4 regions of the Pseudomonas sp. IT-P12 genome follow, and region 4 is predicted to be linked to each of the others. Evidence: predicted binding sites of a transcription regulator. Region 4 holds the regulator's gene; each other region holds the start of a gene.
The links. Region 4 encodes sigma-54, which starts transcription at its own class of promoters, with help from an activator protein. Its sites were predicted from a motif close to ANTGGCATNNANNTTGCTNT; they were not measured.

Region 1: a site for sigma-54 is predicted at 1,748-1,767, ahead of ACM6IM_RS12210 (circularly permuted type 2 ATP-grasp protein). Genes of this name have one in related genera too.
Region 2: a site for sigma-54 is predicted at 1,722-1,741, ahead of glnA (type I glutamate--ammonia ligase). Genes of this name have one in related genera too.
Region 3: a site for sigma-54 is predicted at 3,803-3,822, ahead of glnK (P-II family nitrogen regulator). Genes of this name have one in related genera too.

Annotation. Positions count from the first base shown of each region.
Region 1 covers NZ_CATKPY010000021.1:700,102-705,142, forward strand. The annotation lists gene ACM6IM_RS12205 (alpha-E domain-containing protein) at 1-293, opposite strand, end outside; gene ACM6IM_RS12210 (circularly permuted type 2 ATP-grasp protein) at 306-1,715, opposite strand; gene ACM6IM_RS12215 (ribonuclease E inhibitor RraB) at 2,111-2,455, opposite strand; gene ACM6IM_RS12220 (hypothetical protein) at 2,660-2,893, opposite strand; gene speE (polyamine aminopropyltransferase) at 3,081-3,956, opposite strand; gene ACM6IM_RS12230 (PLDc N-terminal domain-containing protein) at 4,230-4,421, opposite strand; gene ACM6IM_RS12235 (hypothetical protein) at 4,492-5,022, opposite strand.
Region 2 covers NZ_CATKPY010000023.1:191,258-196,298, forward strand. The annotation lists gene glnA (type I glutamate--ammonia ligase) at 221-1,627, opposite strand; gene thiI (tRNA uracil 4-sulfurtransferase ThiI) at 1,956-3,410, shown strand; gene typA (translational GTPase TypA) at 3,550-5,041, shown strand, end outside.
Region 3 covers NZ_CATKPY010000024.1:293,782-298,822, reverse strand. The annotation lists gene xerC (tyrosine recombinase XerC) at 1-24, shown strand, start outside; gene ACM6IM_RS22265 (HAD family hydrolase) at 21-728, shown strand; gene sutA (transcriptional regulator SutA) at 819-1,142, opposite strand; gene ACM6IM_RS22255 (secondary thiamine-phosphate synthase enzyme YjbQ) at 1,244-1,669, opposite strand; gene ACM6IM_RS22250 (ammonium transporter) at 1,884-3,221, opposite strand; gene glnK (P-II family nitrogen regulator) at 3,258-3,596, opposite strand; gene ACM6IM_RS22240 (accessory factor UbiK family protein) at 4,015-4,275, shown strand; gene ACM6IM_RS22235 (YifB family Mg chelatase-like AAA ATPase) at 4,470-5,041, shown strand, end outside.
Region 4 covers NZ_CATKPY010000028.1:184,014-189,054, forward strand. The annotation lists gene rapZ (RNase adapter RapZ) at 1-575, opposite strand, end outside; gene ptsN (PTS IIA-like nitrogen regulatory protein PtsN) at 578-1,042, opposite strand; gene hpf (ribosome hibernation-promoting factor, HPF/YfiA family) at 1,055-1,363, opposite strand; gene ACM6IM_RS29180 (RNA polymerase factor sigma-54) at 1,438-2,931, opposite strand; gene lptB (LPS export ABC transporter ATP-binding protein) at 3,114-3,839, opposite strand; gene lptA (lipopolysaccharide transport periplasmic protein LptA) at 3,839-4,387, opposite strand; gene lptC (LPS export ABC transporter periplasmic protein LptC) at 4,374-4,946, opposite strand; gene ACM6IM_RS29200 (KdsC family phosphatase) at 4,954-5,041, opposite strand, start outside.

The DNA.
Region 1 (5,041 bases), on a different contig from region 4:
TGGGCGCTGGCCCGCGCCGCACCCAGGCAGCTGTAGATGCTCGCCGGGTTGGCCGCGTCCAGCGCAAAAAAATGCAGCAGGCGTTCGGCATGCAACTCGCCGTGACGCTCCAGGTAGTCGTCCAGGGTGCCGGTGATCAGCAGCGGCATCGCCAGTTCATGCAGGCCATCACCGCGGCCATCCTGTGGCATCAGCGACAGCGAATAACTGATGTCGAGCATCCGGGCGAGGTTTTCCGCCCGCTCCAGGTAGCGCGACATCCAATACAAATCCGAGGCAGTTCTACTTAACATGGCAGGCTTCCTTCAATCCTCGACCACCCAGGTGTCCTTGGTTCCGCCGCCCTGGGAGGAGTTCACCACCAGGGAACCTTCACGCAAGGCGACACGGGTCAGACCACCGGGCACAACCCGGGTTTCGCGGCCAGACAATACAAACGGACGCAGGTCGATATGGCGCGGGGCAATGCCGTTTTCGACAAAGGTCGGGCAGGTCGACAGGGACAACGTCGGTTGCGCGATGTACGCGTGGGGCTTGGCCTTGATGCGCGCGCGGAACGATTCGATTTCCGCCGCCGTCGCCGCTGGCCCCACCAGCATCCCGTAACCGCCGGAGCCCTGGGTTTCCTTGACCACCAGGTCCGGGAGGTTGGCCAGGACATGGGAAAGCTCGGAAGGATTGCGACACTGGAACGTCGGGACGTTCTTCAGGATCGGCTCTTCGTCGAGGTAGAAACGGATCATGTCGGTGACAAACGGATACACCGACTTGTCGTCGGCCACGCCGGTGCCGATGGCGTTCGCCAGCACCACGTTGCCGGAACGGTAGGACGACAGCAGTCCCGGGACGCCGAGCATGGAGTCGGGGTTGAACGCCAGCGGATCGAGGAACGCGTCGTCGAGCCGACGGTAGATCACATCGACCGCCTTGGGCCCGTCCGTGGTGCGCATGAACACCTTGTCATCACGCACGAACAGGTCCGCGCCCTCCACCAGCTCAACCCCCATTTCCCGGGCCAGAAACGCGTGCTCGAAAAAGGCACTGTTGAAGCGGCCCGGCGTCAGCACCACCACGCTCGGGTTATCGATCGGGCTGGAGCTTTTCAGGGTGTCGAGCAACAGGTTCGGGTAGTGGTCGATCGGCGCGATGCGCTGGGTCGAGAACAACTCGGGGAACAGGCGCATCATCATCTTGCGGTCTTCGAGCATGTAGCTCACACCGCTGGGGGTGCGCAGGTTGTCCTCGAGCACGTAGTAGGTGCCGTCGCCATCGCGCACCAGATCGACCCCGGAAATATGGGAGTAGATATCCCGGTGCAGATCCAGGCCTTGCATCGCCAACTGGTACTGTTCGTTGGCCAGCACCTGTTCCGCCGGAATGATGCCGGCCCGGATGATGCGCTGCTCGTGGTACAGGTCGGCGAGGAACATGTTCAACGCCTTGACTCGCTGGATGCAGCCGCGCTCGACAATCCGCCATTCGCTGGCCGGGATGCTGCGCGGAATGGTGTCGAAGGGAATCAGGCGCTCGGTGCCCTGCTCGTCCCCATAGAGCGTGAAGGTAATTCCGGCGCGATGAAACAGCAGATCGGCCTCGCGTCGCCGTTGAGCCAGCAGCTCGTCAGGCGTTTCAGCCAGCCAACGGGCAAACTCCCGGTAATGCGGGCGGACCTGGCCGCCGGCATCGTACATCTCATCGTAATAGGTGCGGATCATGCCGTACTCCTTGTCACCCGGACTGACAGGCCTTCGCAAGGCCCGTGCCATCGGCATAAACGCTTTCATATCAATCGGTTGGAAAACCGCCCCGGCTACGCCGCACCATTCCTGTGCGCCAAATGCCCCAACCTGATCATCCCCGCTTCATTGCAAAGCAATGCTGTCGTCTATCAGCAGCATAGCCAGAGTTGATTTCACTGCCCGGCCGTGGATGCGGATAATCCACTCATTCGCTGGAAATGCTCACCGAACTTCCCTTTTAGCCGCCTGCCCAGGCGGCTTTTTTTTGTTCGGCATTCTTGTTTCAGGATTTTGCCAATACGCTTTTGCGCCGCGCACGAACGAAAACGGCCAACCCGAAGGTCAGCCGTTGTTGGCTACTGTTCATGATGTCAGGCGAGTCGCCCTCGTACCTCCTGCTTGACGCCCCATCCTTCGATAATGCCGCCCAACGGCTCGACCACAGCCTCGAAATCCTGCTCAAAGTCGCCAATGCCGTCATAGGTGGCGTACATCACCTTGCTCAGCTCCAGGGACCACGCACCGTCGTCCCGAGCGCTGACCTGTGCATTCAAGGATTCACCACAGTAATGCCCCGCCGCCCTGCGTGCCCGCTCCTCGTCCGGGAAAATGGCGTAGAACTCGATGGGATGGAATCGGGAAAAATCGAAACCGCCTTCTTTCATGCGGCGCAGCACCGAGCTGCTGATGTCTTCTTGATAGGCTTCTGTGCTCATGAAACGTCCTCCTCAAACCGATGGATAGACTTTCCGTACTCCCGACGCCCGCATCCTGAAAACGCGAGCACTGCGATGGGAAACAAGCATGTAGCTGACAAGACCAGACCTTAGCGATCCATTCGCTGATCTCGCTTGCAGATTAGCCCTTTGTCAGCGGCGCTGCCAAGGTCTGGTTGTGACACAGGTGTGCCTGGAGGTGTATCAGACGGGAGTGATGCCGAGGATTTGTATGCTGTTCTGGGTCTTGAGATCTTTTACGCTCGCATCCGCCGTTCGCCCTTCCAGATCGTTCAGATCCAGCTCGGCGGCGACGGGCAGGAGCCGGGCCTTGATGAGCTTGGCGGCTTGCTCGTTATCCGGGCATTCGCTGCACTCAAAGGTTTCATCGACTGTTTCGCCGTGATCATCCACGAAAGTGATCTTCCACTTTTGCATCAAAGCCTCCTCGAACAAACCCGTATGTGGGTTCACCTTCATCTGGACTGGTGCTCTGGATGATCGTTCACAAAAAAAGCGGTGGGAGCGAGCCTGCTCGCGATAGCGGTGTCCATTCAGAATCAATGGGACAGAAAGGTCGCTATCGCGAGCAGGCTCGCTCCCACAGGGAATTGCCCGTAAAGCCTTAGTCGTTGCTCGGCTTGTTCACCGCCTGCAGGACGTATTGCGGCAGCGCAAAGGCGCCGAGGTGGATTTCCGGGTTGTAGTAGCGGGTGACGATGCCGCTGCCGGCGAAGCGCTGTTGCAGGGTTTCGCGGGACAATTTGCGGTAGGCGGTGTTGGTCGCCCCCCAGGCGAAGGTCATGGAACCGCCGATGTAGGTCGGTACCGCCGCCTGGTAGAAGTGCCAGTCAGGGAACAGGCTGCGCAGGCGGCCGGCGGTGGTTTTGACTTCCTCGATCTGCATGAACGGCGTGCCGTTCTGGGTCACCAGGATGCCGCCTTCGTTCAGGCAGCGATGGCAGGCCTGGTAGAAGTTTTCCGAGAACAGCACTTCGCCCGGGCCGATCGGGTCGGTGGAATCGGAAATGATCACGTCGAACTTTTCGGTGGTGGTGGCGACGAAACGCATGCCGTCGTCGATCACCAGGTTCAGCCGTGGATCCTCGAAGGCGCCTTTGGAGTGGTTCGGCAGGAATTCCTTGCACATGTCGACCACGGTGCCGTCGATCTCGACCATGGTGATGTGCTCGACGCTGCCATGCTTGGCCACTTCACGCAGCATGCCGCCGTCGCCGCCGCCGATGATCAGCACGCGCTTGGCGCGGCCGTGCGCCAGGATCGGCACGTGGGTGAGCATTTCGTGATAAATGAATTCGTCGGCTTCGGTGGTCTGGATCACGCCATCCAGCGCCATGACCCGGCCCATGCGCGGGTTTTCGAAGATCACCAGGTGCTGGTGTTCGGTGCGCACTTCGTGCAGCAGTTTTTCCATGCGAAAACGCTGGCCGTAGCCTTCGTAAAGGGTTTCCAGGTACTCGCCGGTCGGGGTGGTGCTCATGGGAAGTGCTCCGATGAATGCGGGTGGCAACGGACGGTTACCCGCCCATGATGGCCAATCGATCCGCTCGATTGGCCGGGAAAGGCGCGCATTCTACGTTGCGGAAGATGACAGGTCGAACCTTCCTCAATCAGTTTTACGCAGAACAATGTGGGAGCGGGCTTGCTCGCGAATGCGGTAGATCAGCGAACTTCCGTAGCGACTGTCATGCCGTATTCGCGAGCAAGCCCGCTCCCACAGGTTCAGTGTTTACACGGGGCTAGCGTGAGCGAATCAGATCCGCACATTCCCACGTGGCCCGGCGATGGCCCAGATGATCAGGCCCAGGACCGGCAGGAGCAGGATCAACAGCACCCAGACGATTTTCATCCCGGTACTGGCGCCACTTTTCAGCACGTTGATGATTGCCCAGATGTCCAGGGCAAGAATGATCAGGCCGATCAGGCCATTGAACGTGGAACCCATGGTGTCGCTCCCTAAGAGTGATATGCCCTCTTAGGATAGTCGGCCCTTGCCAGGGTTCCGTTTTATTCGATTAAACGTGGATCGCGACTTTCAAGGCTTCCAGGGCAGGCGCGGCGGCAATACCGACCTCGGCGCACAGCTCGAGCACCCGTGGGACATCGTTGCCATAGACCAGCACCACTTGCAGTTCGTCGTCGAGCAGCTGGCTGAAGTTCATCAGCGTGTAGCCGCCGTTTTCCTTGTTCAGGCTGTCCATCTGCACCTGGATGCGATTGAGCGCGGTGAGCGCCTCGGTCTTCGCCAGTTGCCGGGGCTTGATATTGAACGTCACGTCCGGGCCGAACGAGGCGACGATCTGCGCGAACAGGTCCATATAGGTGTCGGCCTGGAACAGCACGGTTTCCGGCAGGCTGCCGACCACCACCCACTCGCCCAAAGGAATCGGGAAAGTGTCGTCGTAGTTGATGTCGGGATTGGCTGTCAGAAAAGCCTGCGGGTCGGCGTAGGCCTGGGCAGCTTCATCAGCCACCTTGAGGATTTCGTCTTCGCCCATGCACCCGGAGCTGATTTTGCTGATGAGTTCGACGAGTGCGGCTTTCATGGGGCGGAGTCCTGTAGCA
Region 2 (5,041 bases), on a different contig from region 4:
CCCAAGTTGTTATCAATCGGACCGACATCTTCAGAACCCTGTGGGAGCGGGCTTGCTCGCGAATGCGGTGTATCAGTCGACATCAACGTAGCTGGCACACCGCATTCGCGAGCAAGCCCGCTCCCACAGGGTTTTGTATGCCCAGTAAAAATACGGGCATAAAAAAGGCCTCCCGAAGGAGGCCTCTTTTCGTCACGCCGCTTGCGCAGGCGTCAACGGATCAGCAGCTGTAGTACAGGTCGTATTCCAGCGGGTGTACGAAGGTGCGGACCTTGATTTCTTCTTCGCTTTTCAGAGCGATGTAAGCGTCGATGAAGTCGTCGGAGAACACGCCGCCCTTGGTCAGGAACGCACGGCCCTTGTCCAGTTCTTCCAGGGCTTCTTTCAGGCTGCCGCAAACTTGTGGGATCTCTTTCGCCTCTTCAGGCGGCAGGTCGTACAGGTTTTTGTCAGCCGCGTCGCCAGGGTGGATCTTGTTCTGGATGCCGTCCAGGCCAGCCATCATCAGTGCAGCGAACGCCAGGTACGGGTTGGCTGCTGGATCCGGGAAGCGTGCTTCGATACGGCGGGCTTTAGGGCTCGACACGTAAGGAATACGGATCGAAGCCGAACGGTTACGCGCCGAGTAGGCCAGCATGACAGGGGCTTCGAAGCCTGGCACCAGACGCTTGTAGGAGTTGGTGGCCGGGTTGGTGAAGCCGTTCAGGGCCTTGCCGTGCTTGATGATGCCGCCGATGAAGTACAGGGCGGTGTCGGACAGGCCGGCATAGCCTTCGCCTGCGAAGGTGTTCTTGCCATCTTTCCAGATGGACATGTGAACGTGCATGCCCGAGCCGTTATCGCCGTACAGAGGCTTAGGCATGAAGGTAGCGGTACGGCCGTAGGCGTCGGCAACGTTGTGCACAACGTACTTCAGGGTCTGGGTTTCGTCGGCTTTCTTCACCAGGGTGTTGAACTTGACGCCGATTTCGTTCTGGCCGGCAGTTGCCACTTCGTGGTGGTGAACTTCGACGGTCAGGCCCATTTCTTCCAGTGCGTTGCACATGGAGGTACGGATTTCGTGGTCGTGGTCAAACGGCGGAACCGGGAAGTAGCCGCCTTTGACGCCTGGACGGTGGCCTTTGTTGCCGCCTTCCACGTCCTGGTCGGACATCCACGAACCTTGTTCGGAGTAGATCTTGAACATGGAACCGGAGATGTCGGACTTGAATTTCACCTGGTCGAAGATGAAGAATTCTGGCTCCGGGCCGGCGAATACGGTGTCACCGATGCCGGTGGACTTCAGGTACTCTTCGGCGCGCTTGGCGATCGCACGTGGGTCGCGATCGTAGCCTTGCATGCTCGAAGGTTCGATGATGTCGCAGACCAGGATCAGGGTCGGCTCTTCGGTGAACGGGTCCAGAACGGCGGTTTCGTCGTCTGGCAGCAGGATCATGTCGGAAGCTTCGATGCCTTTCCAGCCAGCAATGGAGGAACCGTCGAACATTTTGCCGACTTCGAAGAAGTCTTCATCCAGCGCATCGCGAGCCGGCATGGTCACGTGGTGCTGAGTGCCGCGGGTGTCCGTGAAGCGCAGATCAATCCACTTGACGTCATGATCTTTAATGAGTTGAACCGACTTCGACATACTGTCCTCCGGGTGGCTTAGGGCGGGTAGTGGATGCCCTTAGATATGTGTGATGCCGGCGCGAATACTCTGCCAAGGCAACCTGCCTCACAAGGGAGCAAATTGCATGCCAGTGCCCCAGCATGGGTTTTTTGCTTCAATTTCACGCTTATAAAGGCTTGCGGAGGCGAATCCGGAAAAATCTCGCCCTACAATGTGGCGCCCGGATTCGCAAATGACCTGTTTTGGTGCGTGTAAAACCTTCTGCACATTAACTGGTTAAACCTTGAGCAATTTCCGCTATAATCCGCGCCCCCCTTTTTCGGCTGGCCCAGCGCGCGCTGTTTTCATGAAACTAATCGTAAAAGTCTTCCCCGAGATCACCATCAAGAGCCGCCCGGTACGGATGCGTTTCATCCGCCAGTTGGCCAAGAACATCCGTGCCGTGCTCCGCGACCTGGACCCGGCTGTGGTGGTGAACGGCGTGTGGGACAACCTCGAGCTGGAAACCCGCGTCAGCGACCCCAAGGCCCTGAAAGAGATGGGCGAGCGCCTGAGCTGCATGCCGGGCATCGCGCACTTCCTGCAGATCGACGAATACCCGCTGGGCGATTTCGACGACATCGTCGAAAAGTGCAAGCAGCATTACGGCGATGCGCTGGCCGGGAAGATCTTCTCGGTGCGTTGCAAGCGCGCCGGCAAGCACCCGTTCAGCTCGATCGACATCGAGAAGTACGTGGGCAGCCAGTTGCGACGCCAGTGCGGTGCCGCCGGGATCGACCTGAAAAAGCCGGAAATCGAAGTCCGCATCGAAGTTCGCGACCAACGGTTGTTCGTCATCCACAGCCAGCACAATGGCATTGGCGGTTATCCGCTGGGGGCGCTGGAGCAGACGCTGGTGCTGATGTCGGGCGGTTTCGACTCGACGGTCGCCGCCTACCAGATCATGCGGCGCGGGCTGATGGCGCATTTCTGCTTCTTCAATCTGGGCGGACGTGCCCACGAACTGGGCGTCATGGAAGTCGCGCATTTCATCTGGAAGAAGTACGGCAGCTCGCAACGCGTGTTATTTGTCAGTGTGCCGTTCGAGGAAGTGTTGGGCGAAATTCTCGGAAAAGTCGATAACAGTCATATGGGCGTCGTATTGAAGCGTATGATGTTGCGCGCTTCCTCCCGGATTGCCGATCGACTGCACATCGACGCGTTGGTCACCGGTGAGGCGATCTCCCAGGTGTCGAGCCAGACGTTGCCGAACCTGTCCGTCATCGATTGCGTGACCGACAAGCTGGTGCTGCGCCCGCTGATCGCCAGTCACAAGCAGGACATCATCGACACGGCCAATGAAATCGGCACGGCCGATTTCGCCCGGCACATGCCGGAGTACTGCGGGGTCATCTCGGTCAACCCGAAGACCGCCGCCAAGCGCCACCGCGTAGAGCACGAAGAGAAAGAATTCGACATGGCAGTGCTTGAGCGTGCGCTCGAGAACGCCAAGCTGGTACCCATCGACCGCGTGATCGATGAACTGGGCCAGGACGTACAGATTGAAGAAGTCAGCGATGCGCTGGCCGGTCAGATCGTGATCGACATCCGCCACCCGGATGCGGCCGAGGATGACCCGCTGGCGCTGGCTGGCATCGAGGTACAAACGATGCCGTTCTATGCACTGAACGCTCGTTTCAAGGAACTGGACCCTACTCGCCAGTACCTGTTGTATTGCGACAAAGGCGTGATGAGTCGCCTGCATGCCCACCATTTGCTCAGTGAGGGGCATGCCAATGTGCGCGTTTATCGACCGAGCTAAGTGCCCGGGGCTGTTTGCCTGTGGCCTGCGTCACCGGCCCCCCGACGCCACCGTCAAGCTGTAACGGCTTTCACGGACGCTACTGTTAATCGCTGCCAAGACTTGTCAGCACACCGAATCCTCTGATCGAGATACACAAGTGATCGAAAATCTACGCAACATCGCCATCATTGCCCACGTTGACCATGGTAAAACCACCCTGGTAGACAAACTCCTGCGTCAATCCGGCACCCTGGAGCGCAACGAGCTCAACGACGAGCGCGTGATGGACTCCAACGACCAGGAAAAAGAGCGCGGTATTACCATTCTGGCGAAAAACACCGCCATCAACTGGAACGGCTACCACATCAACATCGTGGACACCCCGGGCCACGCCGACTTCGGCGGCGAAGTAGAGCGCGTGATGTCGATGGTCGACTCCGTTCTGCTGCTGGTTGACGCTCAGGACGGCCCTATGCCGCAAACCCGTTTCGTGACCAAGAAAGCGTTCGAAGCTGGCCTCAAGCCAATCGTCGTGATCAACAAGGTCGACCGTCCGGGCGCGCGTCCTGACTGGGTTCTGGACCAGATTTTCGACCTGTTCGACAACCTGGGTGCCACCGACGAACAACTGGACTTCCAGGTTGTTTACGCTTCGGCCCTGAACGGTATTGCCGGCCTGGACCACACCGCCATGGCGGAAGACATGACCCCGCTGTACCAGGCGGTCGTCGACCACGTTCCAGCCCCGAAAGTCGACCGTGACGGTCCTTTCCAGATGCAGATTTCGGCACTGGACTACAACAGCTTCCTGGGTGTGATCGGTGTTGGCCGTATCGCCCGTGGTCGCATCAAGCCGAACACTCCGGTCGTCGCCATCGATGCCGACGGCAAGCGCCGCAACGGTCGTATCCTGAAGCTGATGGGTCACCACGGCCTGCACCGCGTCGACGTCGAAGAAGCAGCGGCCGGCGACATCGTCTGCATCAGCGGCTTCGACGAGCTGTTCATCTCCGACACCCTGTGCGACCCACTGAACGTCGAAGCGATGAAGCCGCTGACCGTTGACGAGCCAACCGTTTCCATGACCTTCCAGGTCAACGACTCGCCTTTCTGCGGTAAAGAAGGCAAGTACGTGACCTCCCGTAACATCAAGGATCGTCTGGACAAAGAGCTGCTGTACAACGTTGCACTGCGCGTTGAAGAAGGCGACTCGGCCGACAAGTTCAAGGTTTCCGGCCGTGGTGAGCTGCACCTCTCGGTACTGATCGAAACCATGCGTCGCGAAGGCTTCGAGCTGGCCCTGGGCCGTCCTGAAGTGATCATTCGTGAAGTCGACGGCGTCAAGCAGGAACCGTTCGAGAACGTCACCATCGACATCCCTGAAGAATCCCAGGGCAAGGTGATGGAAGAGATGGGTCTGCGTAAAGGCGACCTGAGCAACATGGTGCCGGATGGCAAAGGCCGTGTGCGTCTGGAATACAACATCCCTGCTCGTGGTCTGATCGGTTTCCGTAACCAGTTCCTGACCCTGACCAACGGTGCTGGCATCCTGACCTCGATCTTCGATCGTTACGCTCCTGTGAAGTCCGGCCACATGTCCGGCCGTCAGAACGGTGTTCTGGTGTCGGTTGAAACCGGCAAGGCACTGA
Region 3 (5,041 bases), on a different contig from region 4:
CGCATCAAGGGCGATGATTCATGACTATCCAGCTGATCACCTTCGACCTCGACGACACCCTGTGGGACACCGCCCCGGTGATTGTCAGTGCAGAAGCCGTACTGCGTGAATGGCTGACCGAACATGCGCCGAACCTCGGCGCAGTGCCGGTAGAGCATCTGTGGGGCATTCGCGAGCGCATCCTGAGCACCGAGCCGGGGCTCAAACACCGCATCAGCGCATTGCGTCGCCGGGTGCTGTTCCATGCGCTGCAAGAGGCGGGCTACGAACACGGGCAGGCGTCGGACCTGGCGGACCAGAGCTTTGAAGTCTTCCTGCAGGCGCGGCATCAACTGGAAATCTTCCCGGACGTGCAGCCGACCCTGGAAATACTCGCCAACCACTACGCCCTGGGCGTGGTCACCAACGGCAACGCCGACGTGCGCCGGCTGGGCCTGGCGGACTATTTCAAGTTTGCCTTGTGCGCCGAAGACATCGGTATCGCCAAGCCGGATGCGCGCCTGTTCCAGGAAGCCCTGCAGCGTGGCGACGCCACGGCCGAGACGGCGGTGCACATCGGCGATCATCCGGGGGATGACATCGCCGGGGCGCAACAGGCCGGTCTGCGCGCAATCTGGTTCAACCCCACGGGCAAAGCGTGGGAAGCCGAGCGTTTGCCCGATGCCCAGGTCCGCAGCCTGACCGAGTTGCCGGCCTTGTTGGCGCGGTGGAACAAGACCTCGGCCTGACACCTGCCTTCCATTGCCTTCAACCGGTTATCCGACCCATGAAAAAGCCCGCAGCGACGGCGGGCTTTTTCAGCAAGCAAGGGCAGACGCTCAGATAGGCCGGCTGCCGTACTTATTGTCAGGCTTCTTGGGCGGATCGGCGACCACATTGGCCTCCACTTCCTGCACCTTGCCGCCGCGCGCCAGGAACTCTTCCATGGCCTTGGCCAAGGCATCGCGCTCCTTGTTCTTGGCTTCCACGCTTGGCAGCTCGTCAACCGACACCGCAGCCTTGGCCTTGCCTTTGGCAGTCGGGGCCGGCGTGTCGTCACCGCTGTCTTCAACGACGTCGTCCGCCGCTGCTTCCAGACCTTCTTCGGTATCGTCCTCGTCACCTACTTCGAGGTCGTCGTTTTCCAGATCATCGTCGCTCATGTTCTACCTCATGACTTGCAAAAAGCAGGTTAGTTATAGTCCAGCTTAGCCATCTGTCGAAGGCTGCCGGAAAAATTCAGTAACCGCTGGTGACCAGCGGTTCATGCCCCTTCACCGTGCAAGGTGGCGAGGACTTTACGAGCACCGCCATGATCTCGGTGCTCGCCCAGATAAACGCCTTGCCAGGTGCCCAACGCCAGCCTGCCTGCCGAAACCGGCAAACTGAGCTGACAGCCAAGTACGCTGGCCTTGAAGTGCGCCGGGAGGTCGTCCAGGCCTTCGTCGTTATGCTCATAGCCGTCTGTGCCTTGTGGGATCAGACGATTGAAAAACCGTTCGAAGTCGCGACGTACCGCCGGATCGGCGTTCTCGTTGATGGTCAACGACGCCGAGGTATGCTGCAGCCACAAATGCAACAGACCGACCCGGCATGCCTTGAGTTCAGGCAGGCCGGCGAGTAACTCGTCCGTTACCAGATGAAAGCCCCGGGGCCTTGCCCGCAGGGTAATCAGAGTCTGTTGCCACATACAGTTCTCCGCACGTTCGGGGCGCATTCTAGCGCGCTCTGGGAAAAAACAAAGACCCTAATATTCCTTCAATCACGTAAGTGATTGACCGTAAAAAAACGCCCACTGCAAACGCTATAAAACAGGTACGAAAAAACCTTTCAGCAGTATCTTCACTGACAAATCCCGGGCAAAAAAATGCCCGGCAAGCCGGGCAGTTTTTTTGTTGCGCGTTTTACAGGTTGTAGCCGCGCTCGTTGTGAAGCGCCAGGTCGATGCCGACAGCCTCTTCTTCTTCGGTGACACGCAAGCCCATGACAGCGTCCAGCACCTTGAGGATGATGTAGGTGACGATCGCTGTGTAGATAACGGTGAAGCCCACGCCTTTGCACTGGATCCAGACTTGTGCGGCGATGTCGGTGACGGTGCCGAAGCCACCCAGGGACGGTGCGGCGAACACACCGGTCAGGATCGCGCCGAGGATACCGCCGATACCGTGCACGCCGAAGGCGTCCAGGGAGTCGTCATAACCGAGTTTGCGTTTCAGGGTGGTGGCGCAGAAGAAGCACACCACGCCCGCTGCCAGGCCGATCACCAGCGCGCCCATCGGGCCCACGGTGCCAGCGGCCGGAGTGATGGCGACCAGGCCGGCGACCACACCCGAAGCGATACCCAGTGCACTTGGTTTGCCGTGGGTGACCCACTCGGCGAACATCCAGCCCAGTGCAGCGGCGGCGGTCGCGATCTGGGTGACCAGCATCGCCATGCCGGCGGTGCCGTTGGCGGCGGCGGCGGAACCGGCGTTGAAACCGAACCAGCCGACCCACAGCATGGCGGCGCCCATCAGGGTGTAACCCAGGTTATGCGGAGCCATCGGAGTGGTCGGGAAGCCTTTACGCTTGCCAAGCACGATGCACGCGACCAGACCGGCGATACCGGCGTTGATGTGCACCACGGTGCCGCCCGCGAAATCGAGCACGCCCCAGTCCCACATCAGGCCGCCGTTGCCGGACCAGACCATGTGTGCAATCGGTGCATACACCAGGGTGAACCAGATGCCCATGAACACCAGCATCGCGGAGAACTTCATGCGCTCGGCGAAGGCACCGACGATCAGCGCCGGGGTGATGATGGCGAAGGTCATCTGGAAGGTGATGAACACCGCTTCAGGGAACAACGCCGCCGGGCCGGTCAGGCTGGCTGGCGTGACGCCGGCGAGGAAGGCCTTGCCCATGCCACCGAAGAAGGAGTTGAAGTTGACGACGCCCTGCTCCATGCCCGTGGTGTCGAACGCGATGCTGTAGCCATAAATGACCCACAGGATGCTGATCAGACCGGTAATGGCGAAGCACTGCATCATCACGGAAAGAATGTTTTTCGAGCGAACCATACCGCCGTAGAACAGCGCGAGGCCGGGAATGGTCATGAACAGCACCAGGGCTGTCGAGGTCAGCATCCAGGCGGTGTCGCCGGAATTGAGGACTGGGGCTGCCACTTCGTCTGCCGCCATGGCCAGGCTTGGCATTACGATGGACAACAGGGCTCCTAGCCCTGCGAATTTACGCAGAGTCATATTGTTTTCTCCTGGGGCGTTGGGGTTTGTGGCGGCTTAGATTGCGTCGGTATCGGTTTCGCCGGTACGGATGCGAATCGCCTGTTCCAGATTGACCACGAAGATCTTGCCGTCACCGATCTTGCCGGTGTTGGCGGCCTTGGTTATCGCCTCGATAACCCGGTCGAGATCCTTGTCGTCAATGGCGACATCAATCTTCACCTTTGGCAGGAAATCGACCACGTACTCCGCGCCGCGATACAGCTCGGTGTGACCCTTCTGCCGACCGAAGCCTTTGACTTCAGTGACGGTAATGCCCTGCACGCCGATCTCGGACAACGACTCGCGCACGTCGTCCAACTTGAACGGCTTGATGATGGCAGTGACTAGCTTCATGAAAACTCTCTCCCGAATTGGTGGACTTGCCCCAGGAAAACAAACCCGTCTCAAGTCTAAGCGCAGTGCCTGGCTTTGTAACGCATCGTCGGCCTTACCTGCCCGTCCGACGCCAGCTAACCGCTCCGCGCGAAACACTTCCCCCGTTCCGCTTGGCGCACTGCATTCGTCACAGCGACTGCATCAGTGCATGGGTTACTACCGACTAAGCAGAAAGCTTGCCAGCTCGGCAAAAACCCCGGAATTCAATCGCTTGCCCGCATCAATAGGCCGTTGCGCTTTGATGGCCCGGCTTATACGCACAACAACGGTGCGTTGCCGTCCGTCCGTATGCGCGAAAAGCGTGCAGGACCAGTGGTCGGAATGGGCTTGGGACGCTGCGTGATACACTGCGGGCCTCGTTTACAGGACATTGCCCATGCTTGCGCCCAAAGACTTCCTCGACGCCCTGACCGGCACCGCCTCCCGTCTCTTCAGCGGCGACACGCCGCTGCCGAAAAGCGAAATCGAAAGCCAGTTCAAGATGCTGCTGCAAAGCGCCTTCAGCAAACTGGACCTGGTGAGCCGCGAAGAATTCGACAGCCAGATGGTCGTCCTTGCGCGCACCCGCGCCCGCCTGGAGGCGCTTGAAACCAAGGTCGCGGAAATGGAAGCGAAGCTGACCCCGCCAACCGAATGAAACTCGCGAGCGTGCCCGCTTGTACAGGGGCCTGCCTCGCTGATCGATCCAATTGAGCCTGCGTACCCCACCAGAACCGGCGCGCAACATCCTGCGAAACTTTGCCTTCGCTGTTGCCGCCCGAACCCCTGGCCCCCGTCTACCCTTAAAAAAAGCCGCAGGAAGCGGCCGTCTTATTTGCTCAAGGAACGACCATGTCCCTCTCCATCGTCCACAGCCGCGCCCAAGTCGGCGTGGATGCGCCTGCCGTTACCGTTGAAGTTCATCTGGCCAATGGTTTGCCGTCGTTGACCATGGTGGGTTTACCGGAGGCGGCGGTAAAGGAGAGTAAGGATCGCGTGCGCAGCGCGATCATCAATTCGGGGCTGCAGTTTCCGGCGCGGCGGATCACGCTGAATCTGGCGCCGGCAGACTTGCCCAAGGATGGCGGGCGGTTCGATCTGGCGATTGCCCTGGGGATTCTATCGGCGAGCGTGCAAGTGCCGACCTTGACCCTGGACAACGTAGAATGCCTGGGCGAACTGGCGTTGTCCGGCGAAGTCCGGCCCGTTCGCGGGGTGTTGCCGGCGGCGCTCGCGGCGCGCAGGGCCGGGCGTACGCTGGTGGTGCCCCGGGCGAATGCCGAAGAGGCGTGTCTGGCGTCGGGATTGAGGGTGATTGCGGTGGATCATCTGCTGCAGGCGGTGGCGCATTTCAACGGGCATACACCGGTTGAGCCTTATGCCTCGGACGGTCTGATCCACGCCGCCAAACCCTATCCCGACCT
Region 4 (5,041 bases):
GGCAGGCAACGTACGTCGAACACCAGGTCGGCATCCACCGGCATGCCGCGCTTGAATCCAAACGACTCCACCAGGAACGCCGTTCCGGGCTCCGGCTGGTTCAACAGGCGCAGCTTGATGGTATCGCGCAACTGATACAGGTTCAGATTGGTGGTGTTGACCTTGAGGTCGGCGAGGTCGGCAATCGGCCCCAGCAGGGCGGCCTCATCCTCGATCGCCTCGGCCAGGGAGCGGTTGGCGCTGCTCAGCGGGTGACGTCGACGGGTTTCCGAGAAGCGCTTGAGTAACGTCTCTTCATCGGCATCCAGATACAGGACGTCGCACTGGATATGCCGGCTGCGGACTTCCTCGAGCAGTTCGGGGAAACGGCTGAGATGGCTCGGCAGGTTGCGCGCGTCGATGGAGACGGCGACCAGCGGTTGCGTCAGTTCAGTATGGATCAGCGCGCGTTCGGCCAGTTCCGGCAACAACCCTGCCGGGAGGTTGTCGATGCAGTAGTAACCATTGTCCTCGAGCACGTCGAGCGCGGTACTTTTACCTGAGCCGGAACGGCCACTGACGATGATCAAGCGCATGATTAGTGCCCGTTCTGCTCGTCCAGGACAACCTGATACAAGGCTTCATTGCTCGAAGCGCTGCGCAGGCGATCACGGACTTCCTTGCGATCGAGCATGCTGGCGATCTGGCGGAGCAATTCAAGGTGCGCATCGGTAGCGGCTTGCGGGACCAGCAGAACGAACAGCAGGTCGACCGGAGCGCCGTCGATGGCGTCAAAATCGATGGGTGCATCCAGGTGCATCAAGGCACTGACGGGTGAGATACAACCTTTGAGCCGACAGTGGGGAATGGCGATGCCGTTGCCAAAACCGGTCGAGCCGAGTTTTTCACGGGCTATCAGGGCCTCGAAAACATCTTGCATCTCCAGATCGGGGACTTCCCGGGCGATCAGGTTGGCAATTTGCTCGAGGGCTTTCTTTTTACTGCCTCCCGGCACGTTCACCAGGGAACGGCCGGGGGTCAGGATGCTTTCAAGTCGGATCATGGGTTGGGGGTGTTAACGACCGGTTGCGCCCTGGAGGAGGCTCTGGGTCTTTTCCTTATGCTTTTTGAGTTGTTTATCCAGCTTGTCGGTCAATGCGTCGATCGCCGCGTACATATCGGTATGTTCCGCGTTGGCGACGACTTCATTGCCGGGAATATGCAGCGTGGCTTCGATTTTCTGCTTCAGCTTCTCGACCGTCATCGTGACCTGCACGTTGGTGATCTTGTCGAAATGCCGCTCCAGTCGTTGGAGTTTTTCGCCGATGTAGGTGCGAAGAGGTTCGGTCACTTCCAGTTGGTGTCCACTGATATTGACTTGCATACAGCTTCTCCTTCGTTGCCAGTGCATAAAGCGGTAGATCCGATGATCTACCACTGGAACGCTGTGGCGTGGCCCTACATCAACCGCTTGCGTTCGCTCGAAGGCGCGATCCCGAGGGATTCGCGGTACTTGGCGACGGTGCGGCGAGCCACCTGAATGCCTTGTGCCTCCAGTAAACCAGCGATCTTGCTGTCACTCAACGGCTTTTTCTGATTTTCCGCGGCAACCAGTTTTTTGATGATTGCGCGAATCGCCGTGGACGAGCATTCGCCGCCTTCGGAGGTGCTGACATGGCTGGAGAAAAAGTATTTCAGCTCATAGATGCCCCGGGGGGTATGCATGAATTTCTGCGTGGTCACCCGGGAAATCGTCGATTCGTGCATGCCCACCGCTTCGGCGATGTCATGCAGGACCAGCGGTTTCATGGCTTCGTCGCCGTATTCCAGAAAACCGCGCTGATGTTCGACGATCTGGGTGGCCACTTTCATCAGCGTTTCGTTGCGGCTTTGCAGGCTCTTGATGAACCAGCGAGCCTCCTGCAACTGATTGCGCATGAAGGTGTTGTCGGCGCTGGTGTCGGCGCGGCGCACGAAACCGGCATATTGGGCGTTGACCCGCAGCCGTGGCACCGACTCCTGATTCAGTTCCACCAGCCAGCGCTCGTTGTCCTTGCGCACGATCACGTCGGGAACGACGTATTCGGCTTCACTGGACTCGATCTGCGAGCCCGGGCGCGGATTGAGGCTTTGAACCAGTTCGATCACCTGGCGCAGCTCGTCTTCCTTGAGTTTCATGCGGCGCATCAGCTGGCTGTAGTCGCGACTGCCGAGCAGGTCGATGTAGTCGCTGACCAGGCGCTTGGCTTCGGCCAGCCAGGGGGTCTTGGCGGGCAACTGGCGCAATTGCAGCAGCAGGCATTCGCCGAGATTGCGGGCGGCAATGCCGGCCGGTTCGAATTGCTGGATGCGGTGCAGGACGGCTTCGATTTCGTCCAGTTCGATGTCCAGTTCCGGATCGAAGGCTTCGAGGATTTCTTCGAGGGTTTCGTCCAGGTAACCCTGGTTGTTGATGCAATCGATCAGGGTGACGGCAATCAGGCGATCGGTGTCGGACATCGGCGCCAGGTTCAGTTGCCACAGCAGGTGGCTTTGCAGGCTTTCACCGGCCGAGGTGCGGGTGGTGAAATCCCACTCGTCGTCATCGTTGCTCGGCAGGCTGCTGGCGCTGGTCTGGTAAACGTCTTCCCAGGCGGTGTCGACGGGCAGTTCATTGGGGATGCGCTCGTTCCAGTCGCCTTCCTCGAGGTTGTCGACCGTCGGCGTGCTTTCCTGGTAGGAGGGTTCCTGGATTTCGGTGTTGGGCTTGTGTTCGACGTTGTCGGCCATGGGGTCGGAGTTATCGAAGTCGTCGCCTTCTTCCTGGCGTTCGAGCATCGGATTGGACTCCAGGGCCTCCTGGATTTCCTGTTGCAGGTCCAGGGTCGACAATTGGAGCAGGCGGATGGCCTGTTGCAGCTGCGGTGTCATCGTCAGCTGCTGGCCCATTCTCAAGACTAGCGATGGTTTCATGGCAGGGGCTTAACACCTTATTCCGGCGCGCATGCGCCATCCACTACAGGGCGCCGGAGCGCCAAACATAAGCAAATTATATGCCCGAAATAACATCGTTTGCCTAGAGCGCTGTAACAATAAAAAAATCTTGATTTTTCATCGGTACGAGCGCTCGGCCGCCCAGCCCGTGGCCTCAGTGCTTACAGGCGGAACTCATGGCCCAGATAAACTTCCTTGACCAGGTCGTTGGCCAGGATGGTGGCAGAGTCGCCCTCGGCGATCAGCTGTCCATCGTTGACGATATAGGCGGTTTCGCAGATATCCAGGGTTTCGCGGACGTTGTGGTCGGTGATCAGCACGCCAATGCCCTTGGCCTTGAGGTGGTGAATGATCTGCTTGATGTCGCCCACGGAAATCGGGTCCACACCGGCGAAGGGTTCGTCGAGGAGGATGAATTTCGGGCTGGTGGCCAGTGCGCGGGCGATTTCCACGCGACGGCGCTCACCACCGGACAGGCTCATGCCGAGGTTGTCGCGGATATGGCTGATGTGGAATTCCTGCAGCAGGCTTTCCAGTTCCTTGCGACGGCCGGCCTTGTCGAGTTCCTTGCGCGTCTCGAGGATCGCCATGATGTTGTCGGCAACGGAGAGCTTGCGGAAGATCGACGCTTCCTGCGGCAGGTAGCCGATACCGGCCTTCGCACGGCCGTGCATCGGCTGGTGGCTGACGTCCAGGTCGTCGATCAGGACGCGGCCCTGATCGGCCTGGACCAGACCGACGATCATGTAGAAGCAGGTGGTCTTGCCGGCGCCGTTGGGGCCGAGCAGGCCGACGATCTGACCGCTGTCGATGGACAGGCTGACGTCGCGCACGACCTGGCGGCTCTTGTAGCTCTTGGCCAGATGCTGAGCTTTCAGAGTTGCCATTACTGGGCCTTCTGCTCGTCGGTTTTCTTTTTCGGCTGGATCACCATGTCGATCCGCGGACGCGACTCGGTCACGTTGGTGCCTGTGGCACGGCCGGCGCTGGCGAGCTTCTTGTTGGTGTCATAGACGATTTTCTCGCCCTGGGTCACGTTGCCGTCCTTGTCGACGACCTTGGCCCGATCGATCAGTACCACGCGGTCTTGCGTGGCGTGGTACTGGATGGTGACGCCCCAGCCTTGCACCGGCTTGGTGTCGCCCGCCGTTTGCAGTTGCTCGAAGTAGGCGAGGTTGCCGACCGAAGTCACCACGTCGATGTCACCGTTCGGGGCGCGGGTCATGGTCACCTTGTTGCCGGTGACCTTCATCGAGCCCTGGGTGATGATGACGTCGCCGGTGTAGGTGGCAACGCCATTCTTGTCGTCCAGCTGGGCGTCGTCGGCCTGAATGCGGATAGGCTGCTGCTGATCGGTCGGCAGAGCCCAGGCGCTCACGCTTCCCAGTGCTGCGCCCAGACCGAGCAAAATAGGGAGAGTTTTAACGAGCCTCATACTGTCCTCTTACGTTCGATAGCAGGTGTATCCTGCTGTCCTTCAAATACGCTTTCATGCCTACGCCAGTCGATACGCCACCGGCGCCGTCGATTCTAACGGGTTGCTGGGTCTGCGCATATTGCTGCTGCGGGAACACCGTCATGCGGGTGGAGGTGATGAGGGTGTCGCGTTTCTTTTCGTCGGTGCGCTTGACGCGCACGTTGTCGATCAGTTCGACCTCGGTACCGCCAGGGTTCACTTCACCGCGGTCGCTGGTGACATGCCACGGAAAGTCGGTGCCGCGGTACATGTTCAGGTCCGGCTTGGTGACCAGCGTGATATCGGTGGCTTTGACGTGCTCGGCCTTGTCGGACGTCATTTCGTACTGCACGCGTCCGTCTTCGAGGTATTGCAGGGTGTGAGTATTGGTCGCGTACCAGTCGATCGGGCTGTCCTGGGTCTTGGCCGCCGGCTTGTCGAGGAAGCGTTCCGGGCTGATGTTCCAGTAGCCGACCGCAGCGAAGATCGCTGCGATGCAACCGAACACCAGGACGTTGCGAAATTTCTTGCTCAGCATAGTTGGCTCACAGGTACGCGGCGTTGGCCGCATCGAGGCGGCCCTGGGCACGCAGGATCAGTTCGCAGAATTCGCGGGCGGCACCCTCGCCGCCA